2 regions of the Pseudoalteromonas sp. SG45-1 genome follow, and region 1 is predicted to be linked to the other one. Evidence: riboswitches for the same ligand, from Rfam matches in the RefSeq annotation. Region 1 holds a riboswitch; the other holds the start of a gene.
What was found. A riboswitch is a leader RNA that binds a small molecule or an ion and turns the genes downstream of it on or off. The one in region 1 is predicted to bind cobalamin.
Positions count from the first base shown of each region.

Region 2: it holds a riboswitch for cobalamin, as region 1 does, so the genes downstream of both, H5117_RS12750 (ABC transporter ATP-binding protein) here and H5117_RS08505 (TonB-dependent receptor domain-containing protein) in region 1, are expected to answer to the same signal.

Region 1 is NZ_JACJEP010000007.1:63,302-75,052, reverse strand. Features, by position in the region: gene thiI (tRNA uracil 4-sulfurtransferase ThiI) at 1-1,034, shown strand, start outside; gene H5117_RS08525 (ketopantoate reductase family protein) at 1,060-1,962, opposite strand; gene H5117_RS08520 (VanZ family protein) at 1,955-2,308, opposite strand; gene H5117_RS08515 (YajQ family cyclic di-GMP-binding protein) at 2,461-2,943, shown strand; gene H5117_RS08510 (hypothetical protein) at 3,132-3,926, shown strand; cobalamin riboswitch at 3,981-4,165, shown strand; gene H5117_RS08505 (TonB-dependent receptor domain-containing protein) at 4,202-6,028, shown strand; gene msrA (peptide-methionine (S)-S-oxide reductase MsrA) at 6,106-6,642, opposite strand; gene H5117_RS08495 (efflux RND transporter permease subunit) at 6,728-9,826, opposite strand; gene H5117_RS08490 (efflux RND transporter periplasmic adaptor subunit) at 9,830-10,882, opposite strand; gene H5117_RS08485 (DUF2982 domain-containing protein) at 11,129-11,751, shown strand, end outside.
Region 2 is NZ_JACJEP010000014.1:24,043-35,793, forward strand. Features, by position in the region: gene yaaA (peroxide stress protein YaaA) at 1-326, opposite strand, end outside; gene tal (transaldolase) at 552-1,502, shown strand; gene H5117_RS12720 (DUF3545 family protein) at 1,716-1,904, shown strand; gene ung (uracil-DNA glycosylase) at 1,992-2,654, opposite strand; gene H5117_RS12730 (cobalamin-binding protein) at 2,651-3,511, opposite strand; gene cobO (cob(I)yrinic acid a,c-diamide adenosyltransferase) at 3,511-4,110, opposite strand; gene H5117_RS12740 (cobyric acid synthase) at 4,103-5,587, opposite strand; gene H5117_RS12745 (iron ABC transporter permease) at 5,592-6,596, opposite strand; gene H5117_RS12750 (ABC transporter ATP-binding protein) at 6,598-7,410, opposite strand; cobalamin riboswitch at 7,657-7,791, opposite strand; gene H5117_RS12755 (porin) at 7,854-8,786, opposite strand; gene H5117_RS12760 (LysR family transcriptional regulator) at 8,953-9,825, opposite strand; gene H5117_RS12765 (DUF413 domain-containing protein) at 9,917-10,291, shown strand; gene H5117_RS12770 (response regulator) at 10,378-11,613, shown strand; gene rarD (EamA family transporter RarD) at 11,630-11,751, opposite strand, start outside.

The DNA of each region.
Region 1 (11,751 bases):
CAAGCGTTAAGCTTAGCCGTCCAGAAGTAACAATACGCTTAGAAGTAAAAGACGATAAAGCTTATATTGTTTCGCAAACGCATTTTGGTATGGCGGGCTTTCCACTACCAACGCAAGAAGACGTGCTTTCACTTATGTCGGGTGGTTTTGACTCTGGCGTAGCAAGTTATCAAATGATTCGTAAAGGCGCACGTACGCACTTTTTATTCTTTAATCTAGGTGGCGCAGCGCACGAGATTGGTGTTAAGCAAGCGAGCTATTTTTTATGGAAAAAATACAGCTCAACACATAAAGTTAAATTTATAACAGTTGATTTTGAACCTGTTGTTGCTGAAATTCTAGAAAACGTTGAAAACAGCCAAATGGGTGTTGTACTTAAACGTATGATGATGCGAGCAGGAAGTGTAGTGGCTGAAAAGTTAAACATTCAGGCGCTTGTCACTGGTGAAAGTATTGGCCAAGTATCTAGTCAAACATTAGCGAACTTAAGCGTGATTGACCGCGTTACTGAAACGCTTATTTTACGCCCGCTAATTCAAAATGATAAACAAGAAATTATTAATCTTGCTCGCCAAATTGGTACAGCTGAAATGGCTGAAACGATGCCTGAATATTGTGGTGTTATTTCTAAAAAACCGACAGTTAAAGCCAAAATTGAAGTAATAGAAGCCGAAGAAGAAAAGTTCGATTTTGATGTGCTAGATACCGTAGTAAATAACGCGCGCATAATGGATGTACGCGATATTGACGTAGAAGCCAAGCAAGAGCTAAAAGAGGCTGAGTCGGTTGCTGATTTACCTGCAGGCTCTGTAGTAATTGATATTCGCTCACCAGAAGAAGAAGAAGCTGCACCGCTTGCAATCGATGGTGTTGAAGTGGTGCATTTGCCGTTCTTCCGTTTGGCTACTAAGTTTGGTGATTTACCAAAAGACACCGACTACTATTTATATTGTGACAGAGGCGTAATGAGCCAACTACAGGCACTTATGCTGCACGAACAGGGCTTCGAAACTGTAAAAGTTTATCGCCCGTAAAGTTAAAAGCTTATATAAGCGTGGTTTATACCACGCTTTTTTTTGCCTGAATTTTGACTAACAACTCATCGTTGTAAGGCGTTGGAATACTGTGAAGTTTACCTTGTTGGCTAATATAGCCACATATAGCTGATATTTCAGTTTCTCTATTGTGAGCTATATCTTGCTGCATTGATGAGTAATTATTTGCGGTTAACTCCATTATTTTATAAGCGGTATTGAGAGCTTTAATTAATGGGATATTAAGCCCTTGAGCCTTTGCAATATTGCATGCTTCAGTGAGTGCATTAAAAATTATTGTATTGTACTTAGGTGCACGTAATTCGCCATTTTTTACATTACTTAAAGCGCTTAATGGATTAATGGCAATATTGACGAGTAGCTTTTCAAAACGAAGCTGCTGAATGTTATTAGTAAACTTTAGGTTGGGTATTACTTTAAAAATATCAGCTATTGGCGCACTATTTTGAAGTGCAAGCTCATTACAGCCACCAATAACGCTTTGTCCTTCACCTGTGTGTTGCACAATATATTGGTTTGATTTAAAGCCCGCTATGCTTGTCGTTAAAAAGTAGAGTGCTTGATGGGTGTTTAGCTGGTTATTTATCTCATCAACGTTGCCCATTCCATTATGCGAAAGTACAACAGAGCAATGTGTTGGTAAAAATGGCTTTATTTGAGAAAACGCATCAAGCACTTGAAAAGCTTTAACGGTAAATAAAATTACATCAAATTCAGTTGCTTTATCTAACTGATTTAATGAAATAAATTTTGCGTTAATTTTTTTTGATGCACCCTTAGCTCTGCTGTAAAAGCGGGTGTTTGTTGGGTTTTTACGAGTTAAAACACTGACATTATGCGATGCGCTCAAAAAGTGGCTCAGCAATAAGCCAATAGCGCCATCGCCAACGATTAAAATATTAGCCATGTGGGTTCTTTTTTCGAGGTGTAAAAATTACTCTAAGTAAAAAGTAGCTTGCAGCACCTGCAAAATCAGCAAAAAAATCACCAAGTGATGCTTGCCTATAAGGAAGTGCGTCTTGCATTATTTCTATCGAGGCGCCATAGCCTGCTAATAAGAGTATTTGAGCATATAAAGGAAGCTTAAAAGCCTTATCCATTATTATGGCTAATATAAAAAAAATCCCAAAATGGGCGACTTTATCAACATGAGGGAATAAATTTACAACGCCACCTTTTATTTCTTTAGCAAATAAAAAGGTGAAAGCCACTATGCTGATTAAAAAAACTGCTTGATAAACACGCCTTGTCACGACAAATCCTAAAATCGCTTAAAAAAGAGGCGCAAGTATATCAAACTAATTTAGTATCGCACCTGAACAAGATGCAGAAAAATGTAAAGATTTATAATTTTAGCGTTATAATTGCCACATAAAATTAAGATTAAATAGTTAGGAGTATACTAATGCCTTCATTTGATATTGTATCTGAAGTAGAAATGAACGAAGCTAAAAATGCGGTTGATAACGCAAACCGTGAACTAGAGACTCGCTTTGATTTTAGAGGCGTTGATGCATCTATTGAGCTAAACGATAAAACAATTAAGCTTAAAGCAGAAGCTGACTCTCAAGTTATGCAGTTGTTCGATATTTTAGCGGGAAAAATTTCAAAGCGCGGTATGGATGTAGCTAGTTTAGAACTTCAAGATATTAGCCGTGCAGGAAAAAATGTATTTCGTAACGTTGGGTTAAAGCAAGGTATCGAAAAAGACATGGCCAAAAAAGTGGTTAAAGCCATTAAAGATTCAAAAGTTAAAGTACAAGCCGCTATTCAAGGCGAAGAAGTGCGTGTGACAGGTAAAAAGCGTGACGATCTTCAAGAGGCAATGCAGGTAGTACGCAGTGCCGATTTAGGTCAGCCTTTTCAGTTTAAAAACTTTCGTGACTAATTTATAAACTGTTTTTAATAAAAATGCTTTAATTTGTCTATATTTGCAGACAGATTAAAGCTACTTAATTTTTTACAACTTTCCCACCTTATCCTCTCGTAGTTCTGCATGTATTAATCCACCTTTTGATATTTAAGCTATTATATTTAATTGAATATAATAAAAATTTCACTCTAGAAGGTATTAAAATGAGACCCCATCAATTATTTCTGTTATTTGTTTTGCTTATATTTACCAAGCCAAGCTTATCAAAGCCAGTTGATATTGATGTATTGGTCGAAGATGGCTACTTTCCGATTATTATTAACGCGCAAAAAAAGCAGGGCTTTGCTCCTGAGTTTATTAATATTTTAAACGACGCACAGGAGGAATTTAACTTTATACTTATTTCTTTACCTGTAAAAAGGCTTACTTTGTCTGTTGAAAAAAATAACTTCGACGTTTTATTTTTAATGGCAATGCAATGGCTGCCAAAAACAACGCAGAAAAACATTGAAAAAACTGAATTTTATACCATCACCAAAAACGAGCTTTATACACTCAAAGAGAATGCATCAGAACAAACTTATTTTGACAATCTGGACAAATTAACCAAAGTTGGGGTTTTAGGGTATTCGTATCAATTTGCAGGATTTAATACAAATGCCGAATACTTGAGAGAAGAGCACCAGGTAAGCCTTACAATCGATGAATTCAATGTAGTTAAAATGCTGCTATTAAGGCGCGCTGAAGTCGGGGTTTTAAACAGTATTGCTTATCAGTATTTTAAAAAGCAGAATATCTTAAATATGGATTTACTATTTAAGAGTGACGTACCAGATGCAGTGTATGAAACACATTTTTTGATTAACTCACAATCAAATAAAATATCTAGTCGCAAAATGGATGAAATATTAAATTTACCTACTACACAAATGCAACTTCAGAAGCTACTTGATAAGTACGGTATTCCTTCAAGCTATAATAATACAGCACTGAACTGAAATAGCTTTTAGCTATATAGACGTCCATTGACATTTGTAAACAAAATGCTCACAATGACGGCATATTTTCAAGGTGCTTGCTAGCCACTTCATGTAATGATTTTTTTAGCAGGATAATCGGGAAGTTGGTGCGTTTTCATGATGACTACAAGCCCAACACTGCCCCCGCAACGGTAGAGTATTGCATGTTTTTATGTGCTTACTGAGTCCGGAGACCGGCCTTGATGCAATCTTACTTACTTAAATCTTTGCGGTGGGCAAAGGTAGGGGATCTCATGTTAAACAAAACAACTCTAGGCGTTGCAATTTCTGCTGCGCTTTCATTTTCTGTGTCTGGTGCAGAGCAATCAATTGAAAAAATAACCGTTACAGCTAATAAGTTTGAGCAATCAATTAACGACGTTTTAGTGAGTGTAAATGTTATTGAACGTGCTGAAATAGAAGCTAGTAACGTACGCGATTTACCTACACTTTTAAGCACGCGAGTGGGTTTTCAAGTTAATCCAAACGGTGGTTTTGGTCAAAATACAGGTGTGTCACTTCGTGGTACAGGCTCTGGCGATACGTTGATTTTAATTGACGGTGTACGTACAGGCTCAGCAACACTTGGTCAAAAAGCACTAAATAATGTCCCTTTAAATAGTATTGAACGCATAGAAATTATTAAAGGCTCTCGCGCGGCTGTTTATGGCTCTGATGCACTCGCTGGTGTTATTAATATTATTACGCGTGAGTCAGATAACTTATCCCTAAGCGCTACATTTGGTTCTGACTCTTATCAAAATTATCAAGTTGCAGGCTCTGTAAAATCAGATGATATAACAACAGCATTTAACGCAGGCTTTGAAAAAACAGATAACTTTGATGTATTGCAAGGCGTAGCACCTGATGAAGATGGCTATGAAAATAAAAACCTTGGGTTTAAAGTAAACTACACCGATGCACATTACGGCGACTTTAAGTTATTAGGCCAATACAGTGAAGGTTATGCAGATTACGACAGTAGCTTTAGCCCAGCAGATAGTACGATTGAACGAGATGACTTTAAAAACTATCAACTTTCTACAGGTTGGAGCAAAAACTACACTAACCAAACGCATAGTATTGATTTAGCGCTTTCAACAGATGATTCAGACAATACATATGTCGATTTTTCAGTTGGGCCAACAACAAGTACCTTTATAACTAAACGCACACAAATTGATTATAACGGGCAGTACCTGTTATCTAATGAACTTAACATTAGTGGTGGTATTAATTGGTACAACGATGATGTGTCGCATAGTTCGCAACCATTTGTTGAAGACAGCCGCGATGTACTTGCTGTGTTTGTAGGTGCTTACTATGATGCAGATAAAGTACTGGCTAATTTAACTGTTCGCCAAGATGATGATGAGCAATTTGGCGACGAAACAACGTATACAGCCGCTGCAGGTTATCATTTATCTGAAGATGCAACATTTCGTATAAGCCAAAGTACTGGCTTTAAAGCTCCTACATTTAACGATTTATATTATCCACTTTATGGTAACCCTGATTTACAACCTGAAAAATCAGTAAACCGTGAGTTAGGTTTGAGTGTAGATTTTGATATCGCGCAAGTTGATATTGCAGTATTTAGAAACGATATAGAAGATAAGATTGATTACGATGCAAACTTTGCATTGGCTAATATCGATGAAGCACGCTACGAAGGGGTTGAATTTAGCTTATCCCAGCAGTTTTTTGGTTTTGATAGCAACCTTAACTTTGCTTACTTAAGCGCTGAAGACGAAGAAACGGGCGCAGAGTTGCGTAATGTTGCTAAACGTACTTTTAACTGGGAACTTGCAAAACAGTTTGGTGCTTTTGATGCAAGCTTAGACATGCAATACCGTAGCGACCGACAAGGTGCTGTGACGCGCTTAGGCTCTTATACACTCTGGAACCTAGCGGGTAATTATCAAGTAAATGAACATATTGAAGTTTCACTTCGTGTAGAAAACTTATTTGATAAAGAATATAACGCTGTTGATTCAAACACTGATTTTACAACGGGTGAAGTGTATTACTACAACACGCCAGAGCGTCGCTTTTTTGCAGGCGCAAGCTACCAGTTTTAACGGTATTTATTAATATTAAAAAGCCCGACTTATGTCGGGCTTTTTAATGTGTAGCTAAGTTTAACTACTAAAATTAGCTAGTCAGCTAAAAACTCTTTAAATACGGTTTCAAACTTGTGTAACTTAGGTGCTATTAAAATACTACAGTAACCCTGCTGTGGGTTTTCGTTATAGTAATCTTGATGATAATGCTCTGCTGGATAATACGTAGTGGCAGGGCTGACTTCTGTCACAATTGGCTCAGCGACATGGCTTTGCAGTTGAGCTATCATTTCGTTGGTTTGCTTAAGTTGAGCTTCATCGTGATAGTAAACCACACTTCTATATTGTGTGCCTATATCGTTACCTTGGCGATTCAATTGTGTTGCATCATGCAATGTGAAAAACATTGCTAAGAGTGTTTCAAAGCTAACTACAGTCGCGTCAAATTCAATTTTAACAACCTCAGCGTGACCGGTTGTGCCTGAGCATATAGAATCATATGTTGGGTTATTTGTTTCACCGCCGGTGTAGCCAGAGCTTACGGTTAGTACGCCATTTACACGTCTAAATGCAGCATCTATACACCAAAAACAGCCGCCACCAAATGTTGCTACTTGCGTTGTTGAGCTCATAAGTATTCCTAAAATGTATATGGGGTTTAAAGGCGAGCATAAATTGTATGCGCCGCAACAACAAGGTTACGGCGCAATTAAGAGGCTAGATCTCTTCGAAAGGTTTTTCAGCGGCTTGTTTGTCTAATTTTTGCTGTAAAAATTCAGGTGATTGAGTGTTACGTGCAAGTGCATAATATGCAGCAGGTACAACAAAAAGAGTTAGTAGGGTCGATACAATAACCCCAGTAAACACGACTACACCTATCACCATACGGCTTTCAGCGCCCGGACCTGAAGCAAGTACTAAAGGTACCGAACTCATAACCGTAGTCAGCGAGGTCATAATAATAGGGCGCAAACGCTGAGTTGCTGCTTGCAAAATAGCTTCACTAAATTCAACGCCTTTATCGCGTAGTTGGTTAGTAAATTCTACAATCAAAATACCGTTTTTAGCACTTAGCCCTATGAGCATGACAATACCTATTTGGCTGTAAATATTTAAGGTAAGTCCTGTAGCCCAAAGTCCGAACATAGCGCCCATTAAACCAAGTGGTACGGTAAGCATGATGACGAACGGATGCATAAAGCTTTCAAACTGTGCTGCCAGTACTAAAAAGGTAACAGTGAGTGCAAGTATAAATACGTAGGTCATCGCTGATGCGCCTTCGTAATAAAGCTGCGACTCGCCTTTGTAATCTACGGCGCCATCTATATCGTTTTCTTGCGCGGCTACTTCGTTTAAAAAGTTAAGCGCTTGCTCAAGCGTATAACCGTCGGCTAAGTTGGCGCTTAATGTAATTGCGCGCATACGGTTGTATCGGTTTAAGCGCGATGCGGTTGCTTCTTCTTTTAAGCTGATAAGGCTATCAAGTGGGACTAGTTCACCGCTTCGTGATTTAAGATATATATTTGAAATGTCAGTAGGGTTAGTAAAGTCTTCTTTAGTCCCTTTTAAAATTACATCGTATTCTTCACCACGGTCAATAAAGGTTGTAACACGGCGCTGGCCAAGCATTGTTTCAAGTGTACGGCCTACATCAGATACAGAAACGCCTAAATCAGCGGCCTTGTTTTTATCTATGCTGACTAAAAACTGCGGGAAGGTTTCTTTATAATCATGATCGATTCTTACTAAACCTGGGTTTTGTTCGGCACGCTTAATTATACGGTCACGCCAATCGGCAAGTTGTGCATAATCATTACCTTGCAATACAAACTCAATAGGGCGAGATGAACCACCACCGCCAATACCACGGCGCATAATGGCAAATGCACGAACATCGGTAACTTCTTGCATTTTACCGCTTATTTCGTCCATTACTTCCCATGTTGAGCGTTTGCGTTTATCCCAATCGGCCATACCAACAATAGCAACACCGCCGCTGCCACCCCAGCCAGGTACTCGAACAAGTACGCGACTTAGCTCACCTGCTTGCGAGTAAGGCATTAAGCGTTCTTCAATTTTAGCCATATTAGCGGCATTATTTTCATAACTTGCGCCCTCAGGGCCGCTCATCATAATAAAGAACGTGCCACGGTCTTCTTTTGGCGTTAGCTCAGAGGGGACTTGTAAAAACAACGAGTAACTAACAAAGCCCGCTAATAATAGGCTCACCATTAAACCCCATTTACGGGTTATGTTGGTGGAGAGTGAATTACGGTAACTTACTTCAATTTTAGTAAACTGGCGGTCCATCCATTGGCTAAATTTATTTGGTTTGTCTGATACTTTAAGTACTTTAGAACACAAGGCTGGTGCGAGAGTCAGCGCTGTAACACTTGAGAAAAATACGGCAGCACTTACCGCCATTGCAAACTCAGTAAATAATGCCCCTATACGGCCATCCATAAACACCAATGGCACAAACACCGATATTAGTACAAGCGTGGTTGCGACAATGGCAAAACCAACTTCACGCGCACCTCTATATGCAGCTAGTAATGGCGGCTCACCCAGTTCAATACGACGGTGAATGTTTTCAAGCATTACAATGGCATCATCTACTACTAAACCAATAGCCAGTACTAAGGCAAGTAAAGTTAGTAAGTTGATTGAGTAGCCCATTGCTAATAAAAACATAAAGCTACCAACAAGTGCGACCGGTACGGTAACCGCAGGAATAAGCGTTGCTCGTATATTGCCTAAAAACAAAAATATAACGAGTACGACTAAACCCATAGAGATGGCAAGTGTGCTGTAAACTTCACTAATTGATTCTTTAATAAATACAGACGAATCGTAGCTGTCTTGAATTGTGGTGCCTTCAGGTAGGTTACGTTTGATTTTTTCAAGTTCACTGCGTGCGTTATCTACTACGGTAAGCGTGTTTGCTTTAGCTTGTTTTACAATTCCTAGGCCAATCATGTTGCGCCCGTTACCACGAAATAAGCTTTCGTCATCGGCAGCTTCTAATTTTACGTCGGCAACTTCACCTAAACGCACTAAATAACCTTCTTCACCACGTTTAATAACAAGGTTTTTAAAATCGCGCTGATCTTTATAACTACGTGCAGTACGCACGGTAAAGTCGCGATCTATTGATTCTATTTCGCCGGCAGGTAATTCAACGTTTTCTGTACGCAGTGTATTTTCAATATCGCTCGAGGTAATGCCACGTGCAGCCATTGCTTGGCGGTTTAGCCAAATTTTCATGGCGTATTGGCGCTCACCACCAATACGCACGTTAGATACACCATCTACAACGGCTAAACGGTCAACGATAAAGCGCTGTGCGTAATCAGAGAGCTGTAACGAGTCCATTGTTTCGCTGTTTAATACAAACCATGCGATTGGGCTTTCATCACTATTTGACTTAGACACTTCTGGTGGGCGTACCTGATCGGGTAAACTATCAAGTGCACGTGCTACACGTTCGCGTACATCGTTAGATGCGGCATCTATATCGCGGTTAATATCAAACTCAATGGTAATGTTTGAACGCCCATTACGGCTCGAAGAGTTAATACTTTTAATACCTTCAATACCGGAAATTCGATTTTCTATTATTTGCGTTATTTTGGTTTCTATAATTTCGGCAGAAGCACCTGTGTATTCAGTGCTGATATTTACTATTGGCGTTTCAATATCAGGGTACTCACGAAGTGGCAGCATAGTAAATGCAACCAGACCAAAAGTAAGAAGCAGTAAATTAATTACTATGGCAAAAACGGGGCGTTTAACGCTAGTATCAGTAATTTTCACGTATTACCCCTTTACGCTTACTTTACTACCAGAGCGAATTTTTATTAGCCCTTCAGTAACAATTTGCTCGCCATCATTTAAACCTTCATCGATAGCAACCCAGCCATTATTTCTGCCAGCAACATGCACTTCAACCTTATTGGCTACTCCGTCTTGAATTTGAAAAACAAAGTGTTTGTCTTGTAAAGGGATAACCGCTTTTTCTGGCACCATTAAAGCTTGGTTACTGCTTAGCTCAAGTGCTGTATTTAGTAACATACCAGGGCGAAGTAATCCTGATTTATTAGCAAAACTTGCAGTTACTTCAACACTGCGTGTTACCGAATCAATACGCGAGCTAATATGCGTTACCTTGCCGTTAAATGTCTGCCCTGGGTAGGCATCGTTTTGGGTAAGTACTTTCATACCTATGTTTAATTGTGCTAAATATTTTTCAGGTACTTTGAAGTCAACTTTAATAATACTAATATCATCAAGTGTGGTGATTATTGTTGTGTTGCTTACGTAGGCGCCAACTGATATTTCACGCTTACCTAACAGGCCTGAAAATGGCGCGGTAATAGTCATTTCATTTAACTTTGTTTTAGCGCTTTCTAGTTGAGCTTCAGTGGCATCAACACGAGATAATTGTTCTTCAAGTAATGACTTTGCCGTTGATTGCGAGCGTGAAAGTTCGGTAAGGCGATCTAACTGGCGTTTTTCCTCACGTAAGTTAATACCGAGTTCTTTAACTGCAAGTTGCTCTTGTTGGCTTTGTAACTGTACTAATTTTTGTCCTTTACTGACTAAGTCGCCATCTTTAAAATATATATCTGTGACATAATCGTTTTGCGCACTTTTTATATAAATAGCTTGGTTTGCACGTGCACTACCGATGGCCTCTATCATCACTGCGTTTTCCTCAGAAGTAACAGTATGAGCCGTTACTTGGGTAGACATTTGTGATGAATCGGCTTGTTCGCCGTGGCTAGCGGGTAAATATAAATAAACGCTAAATATTAGAAGTAACGTAATAATAAATGGAAAAAGTGCTTTACCTGATTGTCTTGAGTACATTGATTTCATACCTGAAAATGAATTGTAAGTATTGTACGAAATAAGACCGTGAAAAGACGGTTATGTATCTCATAAATTTGTGCGTTAAGCGTAAAAGTAAATAAGATTTATTCATTGTTCCTATTTTGTTGAGGAAAAAGCGGTAATGTATGAAATTTAAAACTAGCTGTAACTTATGTATAACAACAAGAAAGGTCATAATTTGGGGCATTATTATGTTTGTTTTTTATATGGTGTTTTACCGATATGGATAAATCTGACAATGTCATTAAGTTTCGGGCACAGGGCGCGCGAAACGCAATTGAGGCGATTGTTGTAGGTGCTATAGGCTTAGTCTTTATTATGTTATTTAATTTACTGAGGCCGGGTGAGATTAGCATACTTGAAATATTTTTAGTGAGCTTGTGCCTTGTGGCTATTTTTATTGGATTTTTAAAATCTCAAGAACCATACCATAGCCTTATATTAAGCGAATCTGAGCTCGTTTATTGCCACAAGTACGGAGCTTGGTGTATGCCTCATAGTAACTTTCATCACAGTGGAATACCCAAAGTAGAAGATGGCTTTGACTATTTAGAATTAAATGCGGTTGGCGTTAAGGTAAATGATATAGACGACTTTTTATCAAGCATAGCGCCTAGAATTGCAGGGAAATTATTAATAGAGCAGCGTAATTTATTTATGCAAGTTGTTCAAAAACATTGCAAAAATGGCAATTGCCCATCAGAATGGTTAATAGAAGATACACATTACACATCCCATAAAGGGATAAGCTATACTGGGCTTATAGCCATGTTTGCTAATAGAACTAAGCACCTTCAGCAGCTAACAGGTTACGATTTATTATTGCCTGCCAGCGTGTTAGATAG
Region 2 (11,751 bases), on a different contig from region 1:
CGTAAATGGTTTTGTGCGTAATCAAGCTCGCTAGCTTTAAGCGTGCTTGCATCTAAACCGCCGTATACATCGCCATTAAAGGCAAGCACTGCTTGTTTAGCATTACTTTGTGTAAACGGCTGCGCCCACTCGCTAAAGCGTGCTGCGTTAAGCCCAGATAGCTTATCGCTAATTTTCATTAAACTGCCAATTTGCGCTGGTGTTAGTTCACGGCATACTTTCATGAGCTCTTCGCTGTGCTCTAGTAATTCAGGCTGAGTGAACTTGTCTGTTGCGGGTGGCGTTTCGTAATCAAGATTTTTTGCAGGTGAAATAACAGTGATCATAGTTAGCTATTGACTTGTAATTTATTTAGTGTCAATTTCAACATTAAATGAAACGAAAAGCACGTTTTGTTTAAATAAATCCTCTCTTAATAACCCATGCATTGCCGTTTTTCTATTGATAAGGACATAAGACCTATCAAGCATTGTCACACTGTTGCAGTATGGATTGTATATATTAAGAGTGATTAGATTTTTCTTTTAACTTGCTTGGAATGAGGAAAGCAAATGACTTCAGCTCTACATAGGCTAAAACAACATTCATCTATCGTAGCCGACACTGGTGATATTGAAGCTATTAAAAAGCATCAACCAGAAGATGCAACTACAAACCCGTCGCTTTTATTAAAAGCGAGCGAGATTGAAGCATATAAGCCTTACCTAGATAAAGCTTGGAGCTATGCAAAAGAAACCGAGCAAGAGCCAGCTAAACAACTTGAACTAGCATGTGATTACTTTGCCGTGTTACTTGGTAAAGAAATTAGTGAGATTGTTCCTGGTTATATTTCTACTGAAGTAGATGCACGCCTTTCGTTTAATACACAAGCGACTATTGATAAAGCACATACTCTACTTAGCCTTTACGAAAAAGAAGGTGTAAGCAAAGATAAAATTTTAATCAAAGTAGCGTCTACGTGGGAAGGCATTAAAGCCGCTGAGCAGCTAGAAAAAGAAGGTACTAAATGTAACCTTACTTTATTATTTAGCGATGCCCAAGCTCGCGCATGTGCCGATGCAAACGTATTTCTAATTTCGCCATTTGTTGGTCGTATTTTAGATTGGCATGTTGCTAACGGTATGGAAAAACCAACCGATCCGCTACAAGATCCAGGTGTTCAGTCTGTACGCAGCATTTTTGAATTTTACAAACGCCATGACTACAAAACAGTTGTGATGGGTGCAAGTTTCCGTAATACAGGCGAAATTATTGCACTTACAGGTTGTGACAAGCTAACTATTAGCCCTAATCTTTTAGAAGATTTAGGTAACCTTGAAGGCGCACAGGAATACTTGCTAGAAACAGATATTCCTAAAGAGCCAAAACCAGAACCACTTACAGAAGCGCAGTTCCGTTGGTTACATAACCAAGATGCTATGGCTACTGAAAAACTGGCTGAAGGTATTCGCTCTTTTGCTGATGCACAAGAACAACTAGAAGCGCGTTTTAAAGCAATGTAATTTGCTATAATCGTGTTTTAGAAAACGTCGCAATAGCGGCGTTTTTTTATGCCTAAAATTGGCTACTTCTCTATTTAACCTTCATATAATCTTCGTATAAACCTTCATCAATTAATCACACTTATGTAACATAACTGTCACTTTTTTATTCTATTTTAACTAGGCCTGTGGTATAGGTATTCTTGAGGTCAATAAAATCAATAGGAGAAGTTCATGGATAGCCTAAACGATATATTAGAGATATTAGAAGGACCAGATACAACAAGAAAAACCTCTCAAAAAAATAAAAAAAGAAAATGGCGTGAAATAGAAGCAATAAAAGACAAACAGCGCCTACGTAAAGAACTACAAGAACTAGACTACTTTACAGACAGTATTGCAATTGATGAGCTCGATTTTTAATTCAATACGCCCCAACTAAACAAAAAGGCTTCCAGAATCTGGAAGCCTTTTTTAATGGTTTAAACAATTTGAGTTCTTTAGAATAAATTAGATTTGCCAGTTAATTAGCTTATCTTTTTGGGCTTGCAATAACTCATTCGTTTGTGAGAAATGCTTACAACCAAAAAAGCCTCTATGCGCCGAAAGCGGCGATGGGTGCGGCCCTTTTAAAACATGATGGCGAGCGCTATCTATGCCTTTACCTTTTTTTTGTGCATGTGCCCCCCATAAAATAAATACCACACCTTCGCAGTGCTTATTAATATGGGCAATTACATTATCGGTAAATTGCTCCCATCCTAAATGCTTATGTGAATGCGCTTGCCCTTGCTCCACGGTCAATACTGTATTGAGTAAAAACACGCCCTGATCTGCCCAGCTTTGCAGGTAACCATGCTCAGGAATAATAAACCCGCTGATATCGACAGCTAACTCTTTGTACATATTTTTAAGCGACGGTGGCAGCTTTTTTACATCAGGCAATACCGAAAAACACAAGCCATGCGCTTGCCCTTCCCCGTGATATGGGTCTTGTCCTAAAATTACAACGCGGATGTCATTAAGTGCGGTGGCATCAAAAGCACTAAATACTTGAGCTTCAGGCGGGTAAACAGCAACACCTTCATTGCGGCGATTAGCCACATACTCTAACGTTTGCTGCATGTAAGGTTGCTGTAATTCACTTTCTAAAAATGTAGCCCAATTGCTCATTGTGTACTCTTAATCTGTTTACGTGATGCGTCTATTTTAACACACATATCCGCGAGTCCATCTAGCATGCGCGGAGTAAAACGATGTAATAAATCGGCATTTACGCTAATAAATTGATCATTTTTAACTGCTGGTACTTCTGGCCACTTTTGCCAATTAACAACCGGCTGTGGTGTTTTTGATTTTTCATCAGGGATAATAATAACTTGCGGCTTAGTAACAATAACATTTTCGATACTAATTTGCGGATAATCTGTAACGCTATCGGCAAATACGTTACTTACATGGCATGTTTCAATCAGCTGATTTATCCATGTGTTTTTACTTACTGTCATCATGGGCTCAGCCCATAACTGATAAAATCCGGTAATATCTTTTTTATCTTGCTGGCTTTTAACAATCGCGTTTAGCTTTTGTGTAAATGCATTTGCCGCTTGTTGGCTTTGCTCAATATTCCCTGTAAATTCACCAAAAGTAAGTAACTCGTCGGCTACACCCGCGATTGTGACGGGGTTACTCAAATATACTTTTATACCTAAACGCTCTATTTGGGCCAAATCTTCGCTTTGGTTTCCGTTTTTCCACGCAATTACTAAATCAGGTTTAAGCGCCAACACTTTTTCAAGCGAGATACCGTAATAGCCCCCTATGCGCTCAATACTTTGGGCTTCAGCAGGGTAGTCGGCGTAATCAACCGTGCCCACAATATTATCGCCCGCCCCGATGGCAAATAGGTTTTCGACTATATGTGGTGCAAGCGCGATTATTCGCAGCTTTTTAGAATCCCTGGTCTGCTCTGCAAGTGCACTGCTCGATACACTAAAAAGCAGCAGCCCAATAAAAAACGCTTTAAACATTAGTAATCAAACCCTTCGAGCGCTTTTATGCCTGAGTCGAATGCATGTTTTACATTACGCACTTCACTTACTGTGTCGGCAAGGTCGGTTAAAGTACGATGCGCTGCACGCCCTGTAATAATAACTGACTGCATGGGTGGGCGGTTATTAAGCGCTGTTACTACTTCATCTAAATCAACATAGCCGTATGTCACCATATACGTAAGCTCATCGAGTAATACTAAATCAATACTGCTATCAGCAAGCATGCGTTTTGACTCTTGCCATGTTGCTTGGGCGGCTGCAGTATCGGCTTCTTTATTTTGTGTATCCCAGGTAAAACCGGTGTTCATTACAACAAACTCAACGCCTGCACTTTGTAATAAATTACGCTCGCCACACTCCCACGTACCTTTAATATATTGGCAAACAGCTGCTTTTTTACCATGCCCTACGCAACGTGCTACAACGCCAAAGCCCGAGGTTGATTTGCCTTTACCGTTACCGGTAATTACCTGAAAAATACCTTTTACATCTTGCGCTGCCGCAACACGTGCATCCACTTGTTCTTTTACTTTTTGTTGGCGCTGCTTATGCTTATCGTTGTTTTGTTCAGTCATTATTGTGCCCTTCATAAATCGAGATAATTTGCTGTATGTTTAAATGCGTTTCGCACATGGTTGCTAATCGTTCTAACTGCTGCTCGCGGTGAGCGGCAATACTAATTGGGTTAATTGAGGCGCTTGGTTTTACCCATTTTAAAATTTGCGATGTAGCATCGGCTTCATCAAATAAGCCATGTAAATAAGTGCCCGCAATGGCGTTATCATCGCTAATAAAGCCATCAAACGTAAAGCCATGTGGGTGGCTTTCATCAAAGGTTAAAAATGGCTTATTAAGCGCTGCACCTTGGCTAATCCCTGCATGTATTTCGTAACCACTACAGGGTGTTGATTGGTTATTTAAAAGCAGTGTAGCGGTTATTTTAGTTAATACTTTTTGTGTTATTAGCGTGGTTTCAAAATCGCACAGAGCAAGCCCATTTACTTGCTTTAATGATGACTCAATACCATCTGGATCATTGAGCGTATTGCCCAGCATTTGCATGCCGCCACAAATGCCAAGTACTTTACCACCATAGCGTAAGTGGCGTTTAATTTGAGTGTCCCAACCTTCATTTTTCAAAAAGGTTAAATCGCCCAGCACGTTTTTACTGCCTGGGAGAATTATCAGATCAACGTCTGGGATCGTTTGCGTATGGCGCACGTAATTTATATTAATGTTTGGGTGCAAACGCAGTGCATCAAAATCGGTGTGGTTACTAATGTGGGGAACAAGCAGCACTGCAATATTAATTGAGGCGTTGGTTACGTTATTATCAATTGCGACGGCGTCTTCAGCATCAAGCGCAAGGTCGTGTAAATAAGGTAATACGCCAAGTACGGGTTTGTTTGTGTATTCTTCAAGCCAATCAAGCCCGCCTTGCAGCAAACCTATATCGCCTCTAAAGCGGTTTATAACAAAGCCTTTTACGCGCGCCTGTTCTGACTCGCTTAACAACGCAAGCGTACCTACCAAATGTGCAAACACACCACCTTTATCAATATCAGCAATTATAATTACTGGGCAATCTACCTCTTCGGCGTAACCCATATTGGCAATATCGTTTTCACGCAGATTTATTTCAGCAGGGCTACCTGCCCCTTCAACGAGGAGTAAATCAAAGCGTTTAGCTAAGCGGTTATGTGAGGTAATTACTGCATCCATCGCCACTTTTTTATAGTCGTGATATTTGCCCGCTTCCATATTACTAATGGCTCTTCCGTGAATAATCACTTGTGCGCCAGTATCGCTATTAGGTTTAAGTAATATAGGGTTAAAGTCTATTTCTGGCTCTACTTTAGCTGCTATTGCTTGCAAAGCTTGCGCACGACCAATTTCGCCGCCATCTTTTGTTACTGCGCTATTAAGTGCCATATTTTGTGGTTTAAAAGGTGCAACCTTTACCCCACGCTTAGCAAACACCCTGCAAAGGGCAGCAACTAAAGTGCTTTTACCAGCATCTGATGTAGTGCCTTGCACCATTAAGGTTTTCATGGAATTACACCCTTCGCTTTCTAAAAAACAATAAACTCAAAAAGAACACGCTACCAATAGCTGCAGTAATAACACCTACGGGCAGTTCTTGGTTTTTCAGCAATGAGCGCGAAAGTACATCAACCCACACCATAAATGTACCGCCCACCAAGCTGGTTACCAGTAAGCCAGCGATGGTGCCTTGGGATATAAAAAAGCGCACAATATGCGGTACCATTAATCCTACAAACCCAATACCACCACACATAGCCACCAGCACAGCGGTAATTAATGAGCTTAAAACCAGCATAAGTATTCTAAAGCGCTGAACCCTCACACCTAATGTAATTGCGCTTTCATCGCCCAGTAACATAGCATTTAGCTGCCTTCTAAAGCTCAGCATTACAAACGTACACAATGTAATTACCAATAAAGGCAACCAAAGCGTAGCCCACTGCGCACGCGAAAAGCTGCCCAGTGTCCAAAATAAAATAGCGGCTACCGCCTGAGGGTCGCTCCAATAAAGCAGCAAGCTGGTAAATGCACTAAATAAAAACGACAGAGCAACACCAGCTAATAACATTGATTCTACCTGTGCACTTTGCTGCCTACCTGCAATAAGTATTAATAAACTCATAGCGAGTAAGCTACCTAATAACGCTGCTGCCGATAACATAAAACCTGCGCTAATACCTGCTAATGCCATAAGTAACACCACGCCAAATGAGGCACCCGACGATATACCAAATAAGTAAGGATCGGCTAAAGGGTTACGCGTTACCGTTTGTAAAATAAGCCCCGCAATTGCTAAGCCAGAGCCTGCTAAAAAGGCGAGTAATGTGCGTGGCATTCTTAGTTCAAAAATAATACGCGTATTAAAAGACGCATCATTTGAGAGCAAAAAACTATTAAGTACGTCTTGAAGTGAGGTCTCTGCTGCACCAAAACTAAGTGCTGCAAATAAACTAAATAAAGCAGCCGCAGCACTGATGAATAGCGCAAGTGAGTGGCGAGTATTAACTGCGCTCATATTATTCGTAACCATAAAAGTAAGTGATATGAGGGATGCTATTTCCCGACTTCGATATTTGCGGGTGATTATTTACTTGGGCGCAGACACCAAAAACGTCGCCTAGCATGTTTTCGGTTAATACCTCACTTGGCGTGCCTGTATGTGTAATTTCACCATTTTTAATAACCACTAGTTCATCGCATATTGCAGAAGCTAAGTTTAAATCATGAAACGATGCAAACACCGTTACACCCAACGATTTAGCAAGCTCCATTACCTGTATTTGGTATTTAACATCTAAATGGCTAGTTGGTTCGTCCATTATTAACAACTGAGGTTGCTGAACTATGGCGCGGGCTATCAAGGCACGTTGCTTTTCACCACCCGAAAGTGACTCAAAGCTTTGATCGCTATGATCTGCCAACCCTACAGTGTTGATAGCTTGGGTAATTTTTTGTTTATCAATGTTAGTTACTGAGCTAAATAGCGATTTATGAGGCGTTAGCCCAAGTGCAATAACATCAAATACGCTTAAGTTAAATTGCGACGGGGTTTCTTGTAAAACAACCGCTACTTTTTTTGCGTACTCATCGCTTTTTAGCTGCCAAATATCGGTGCTGTTAAACTCTACAACGCCATCGCTGGGTTTATTAAAACGATATAAACAACGCAATAAGCTCGATTTACCTGCGCCATTGGGGCCAATTAAACCAACAAATTTACCTGTGGTTATTTTAAGGTTTATTTTTTTGAGGATCGTTTTATTGCCAATACCCCACGATACGTTTTTAACGTTTAGTAATGGTATATTTAATGGCGTTTGAGTGTGCAATAGTCAGTCCTAGACGGGATTAAACTCACTAAAAATGCGATAAAAATACTAATGCACTACAAGAAAAAATGAGTAAACCCGCTCGTTAAAAGAATTCATACCAATTGCATTAAATTAGTGATTTATTATAGCGACAAATAAATAGCTTAATAACAAGGCGGAAATTATGACATATACTTGTTCTATATGAATAATTTTTAACGAAGTTAGTAAGTTATTTAATTCGCTAGAAAGATCATGTTTTTAATAAAATTGGTATTATACCATTTGTATCTGACTTAAAGCTTTGCGCTAATTACAGTTGCGGGAACAGTCGAGGACTCGCACCTCATTCCAAATGAAGCTCTATTATGGGCGGCTAAGTAAATAATTTAAAGCAAAAAAAAACCGCACTCAAAAGAGCGCGGTTAAAAAGGGAGTGTTTTAACTAATTTAGCGAATAGTTAAAACTTGTATTCCATACCTAAGCCTACGTAGTCTTGGTCAACGTTGTTGTCCATGTCGAAGCTTGAGTAAAAGCCAAATACTTTAATGTTTTTATTTAATTTGTGATCAAGACCAACTGATATTGCTGACTTATCGTCGCTGTCGTCAAAGTCCATGTCTTGGTATTGTACTTTAAATGTGTTGTTACCCATGCTGTAAGCTGCATTTAATAGATAACCATCCGCTTCTGCGCTGCCGTCAACTTTTTCTTGTGTTTGGTACATTGCACCTAACTTAAAGTTTTCAACTTTACCTTGGATTGACGCGCGTACTACATCGTAGCCATTTACTTCACTATCGGCTGCGATAGAGGCATATACTGCGCTCTTTTTAAGTGCCACGTCACCGTAAGTAACCGCCATTGAGTAACCGTTATCAGCGTCTACATCATCTTCAGCTACAAAAGTAGCAAGTACTTTAAAACCTTCGTATGAGTTTGATGAATAACTAACAGTATTCCCTAAACGGTTTTCACCTTTAAATACATTTTTAATATCGCCTTCAAGGTCGTTAAACAAGTCTAACTTACCTTGAGATTGTTTAAGCGCAGTATCGTTACGACCAATAACCACTTGGCCAAACGCACCTTTTAAACCAACGTATTGGTTACGCGCAGAAATATTGTCGTCGTTATCGCCTTTTGAATCAGCATCAGACACATCAACTTGAAACTCAAACTTATATACCGCTTCTAAACTATCATTTATTTTTTCAGAACCTTTAACACCAAGACGAGATGCATTACTTTTTATCTCAGTAAAAGATCCTTCGCCGTCATCAGATGATTGCACTGTTACATTCGCTTTACCGTAAATGTCTACATCGGCAAGTGCATTAAAAGATAAACCACTTAATAGTGCTAAGCATAAGCTCGATTTTACAAATTTCATGTTATTTCCTTGGATAATCACAAAAGACTAATTTTTAAAACTGCTGCATTTTGTCACCGCTAAATGACAGTAATATTACAATGGAAATATTAATGTCTTTTTTTATTAATAAAAATGCATTAAATTTGAAATCAAAATAACATGAAAGCCTAATAAACGGCCGAACTTACTTACTTTTCTTTAATGACAAGCTTGGGGTCATTTGCGATAGTAAATTAACTAAGGTTTCTATTAACTCTTTTTGCTCGTTGTCTCTGTGATACGCTATAAACACGTCTCGCGAGGTATTTTCTACATCTTTAACATGAAACAGTTCACCTTTTTCTAAATGCCCTTCTACCAATACTTGAGGTATAAATGCACTGCCGCCACATTGCAGTATTAAATCAAGTGCAATACGTCCTGTGCTGGTTCTAAAATAAGGCGGTGTTTTACCGGTAAACTGACGCGCATGCCAAAGTGAGAAAGTAGTTCCCCAATCAACATATACATACTGATTATCAAAAAAGTTTTCGTTCGTTGCAGTGTCGTATCCGCTTACGGGAATGATTGGCAACTCACAGATTCGCTCTACCACTAGCTCGTCTACTTTTGGTGGATCAAACAATATTGCCAAATCAAGCGTGCGTTCTAATAACAGCCGAGTGCTTTCTTGTTGTGCTTTAACTTCTGCGACTAATGACACGCCCGGCATCGCCGATACAATATTTGTTATACCAAACTGTAAAAAAGCATCCCAAATATTAGGCGTTCCTGCTAAGCTAATTTGCTTATGCATATTATCGGCAAGCGCAACATCCACTTTGGCGCGTTGCATGCCCGTAATAATCATTTGTGCATGGGGTAATAAGCGCTCGCCAGGTGCTGTAAGTTGAATGTTATTACGCTGGCGAATAAACAAATTAACACCAAGCCCTTGCTCTAATTGGCGAATTCTAAAGCTCACTGCAGACTGCGTAATATAAAGGTTTTCGGCCGCTTTACCAAAGTGACGCGTACGCACTACCTCAACGAATGTTTTTAATAAATCGATATCCAATTTTTTATCCTCACGATAAAAATAATTTGTTTAATAAATTGCCAAACTTGCATCATACTCCAGCTAATTACTAAGGTATGAGGATAAAGCTATGAGCAATAACATTTCATTACTACGCCAAGCATTTGTTAGCCAACGTCAATTTTATGATGATCAAAACTTTCCACGAGGCTTTAGCCGCAGCGGAAACTTCACCTTATTAGAAGCCAGCATACTTGAACAACACGGAGTTGTTTTAAAAGGCTTATACAGTAAAACAATTGAGCCGCAAAACGAACACCAAGAACAGTTTGTAGCAGTCGTAACTGGCTCACAAGAACCTACCAACCCAATCGAACGAGCTTGGGTAAAATACTTAAAACTAACGACCTGCAAAACTAAGTTTCATACTTTATTTGGCCGTTCAAAAATGTCGAGCCCGGCGCCGATTAGCCAAGAGTATTATTCAGAAGCGGATAATCTGTAAGTATTTAAGTTATTTGCTTTTTTGCGTTTTAACAGTTACAACTTGTATAAGCAAATATTTTTGCAAAATATATATAGGGTTGTTCCGTGACGCGAAAAATACTAATAGTTGAAGATACACCTGCCATGGCGCGAGTGCAAAAGCACATCGCGCTTAAGGCTGGTTATGAAGTTGATATAGCTGAGTCATTAGCGCAAACAAAAGAGCTTATAAGTAAAAATAGCTATTTTTGCGCTGTAGTTGACTTCATATTACCTGATGCCCCATTAGGTGAGGCAATACCTTGTACTATTAATGCAGACATTCCAACTATTGTAATGACGGGCAATATTGATAAAAAAACTCGCGACACTGTAGAAAAATACCCAATCATCGATTACATCATTAAAGAAAATAAACAAGCTTATCAGTACCTCGAAAAACAGTTACAGCGTCTGCCTCGCAACGAAAATGTAAAAGTACTCGTTGTTGACGACTCTAAATCGACCCGACGATACATTTGTAGTTTATTAGTGCGCCATAAGTATCAAATTATTGAAGCACAAGACGGACAAGAAGCGTTAAACCTGCTTGAAGCTTCACCTGATATTTCAGTTATTATTACTGATAATGAAATGCCCAATATGAATGGCGATGAACTATGTAGCGAGATTCGCCGCTTATACAGCAATGATGAAAAAGCTATTATTGGTATTTCGGGTTCTGACTCTGTAGGGCTTTCTAGTTTATTTTTAAAAAATGGCGCAAACGATTATTTGCACAAACCTTTTAATAGCGAAGAGTTTTACTGCAGGCTTAGTCAAAACGTCGATATGTTAGACCTTATAGCCACCATAAGGCGACAAGCCAACACGGATTATTTAACTAATTTACCAAATCGTCGTTACTTTTTTGAAGAAGCTGAAAAATCATTAAAGCAAATAAAACATACTAAAGGTGACGGTGCTTTAGCTATGCTTGATATTGATCACTTTAAATCAATTAACGATACATACGGACACGATGTTGGCGACGAAGTATTAAAAGGGCTCTCTATTTGCTTCAGTAAATACTTCAAAAAGCACTTAGTAGCGCGCTTAGGTGGTGAAGAGTTTGCAGTTTATTTTATAGATGCAGATAAACAAGAAGCCCTTAAACGCCTTGAAGGCTTTAGGTATTTTATAGAAATGAATAGCCAAGAGTTTAGTAAAGCTAAAATAAAATTCACCATTTCTATTGGCTTTGCAAACGGGCCTGTTTATCAAATTGATGAACTTTTAAAACAGGCCGACTTAAAGCTTTACGACGCTAAAGAATCTGGTCGTAATAAAGTAGTTAGTTAACCATTTTATTAGTTAATTATACTTCTGCGGCTGTAATAGCCGCTTTTTTACGTTTGCGTGATTGATGATAAGAGTCCCAACTAAAAATAGCCAGTGCACTCCAAATACATGCAAATGTTACTACACGCTCTGCATCAA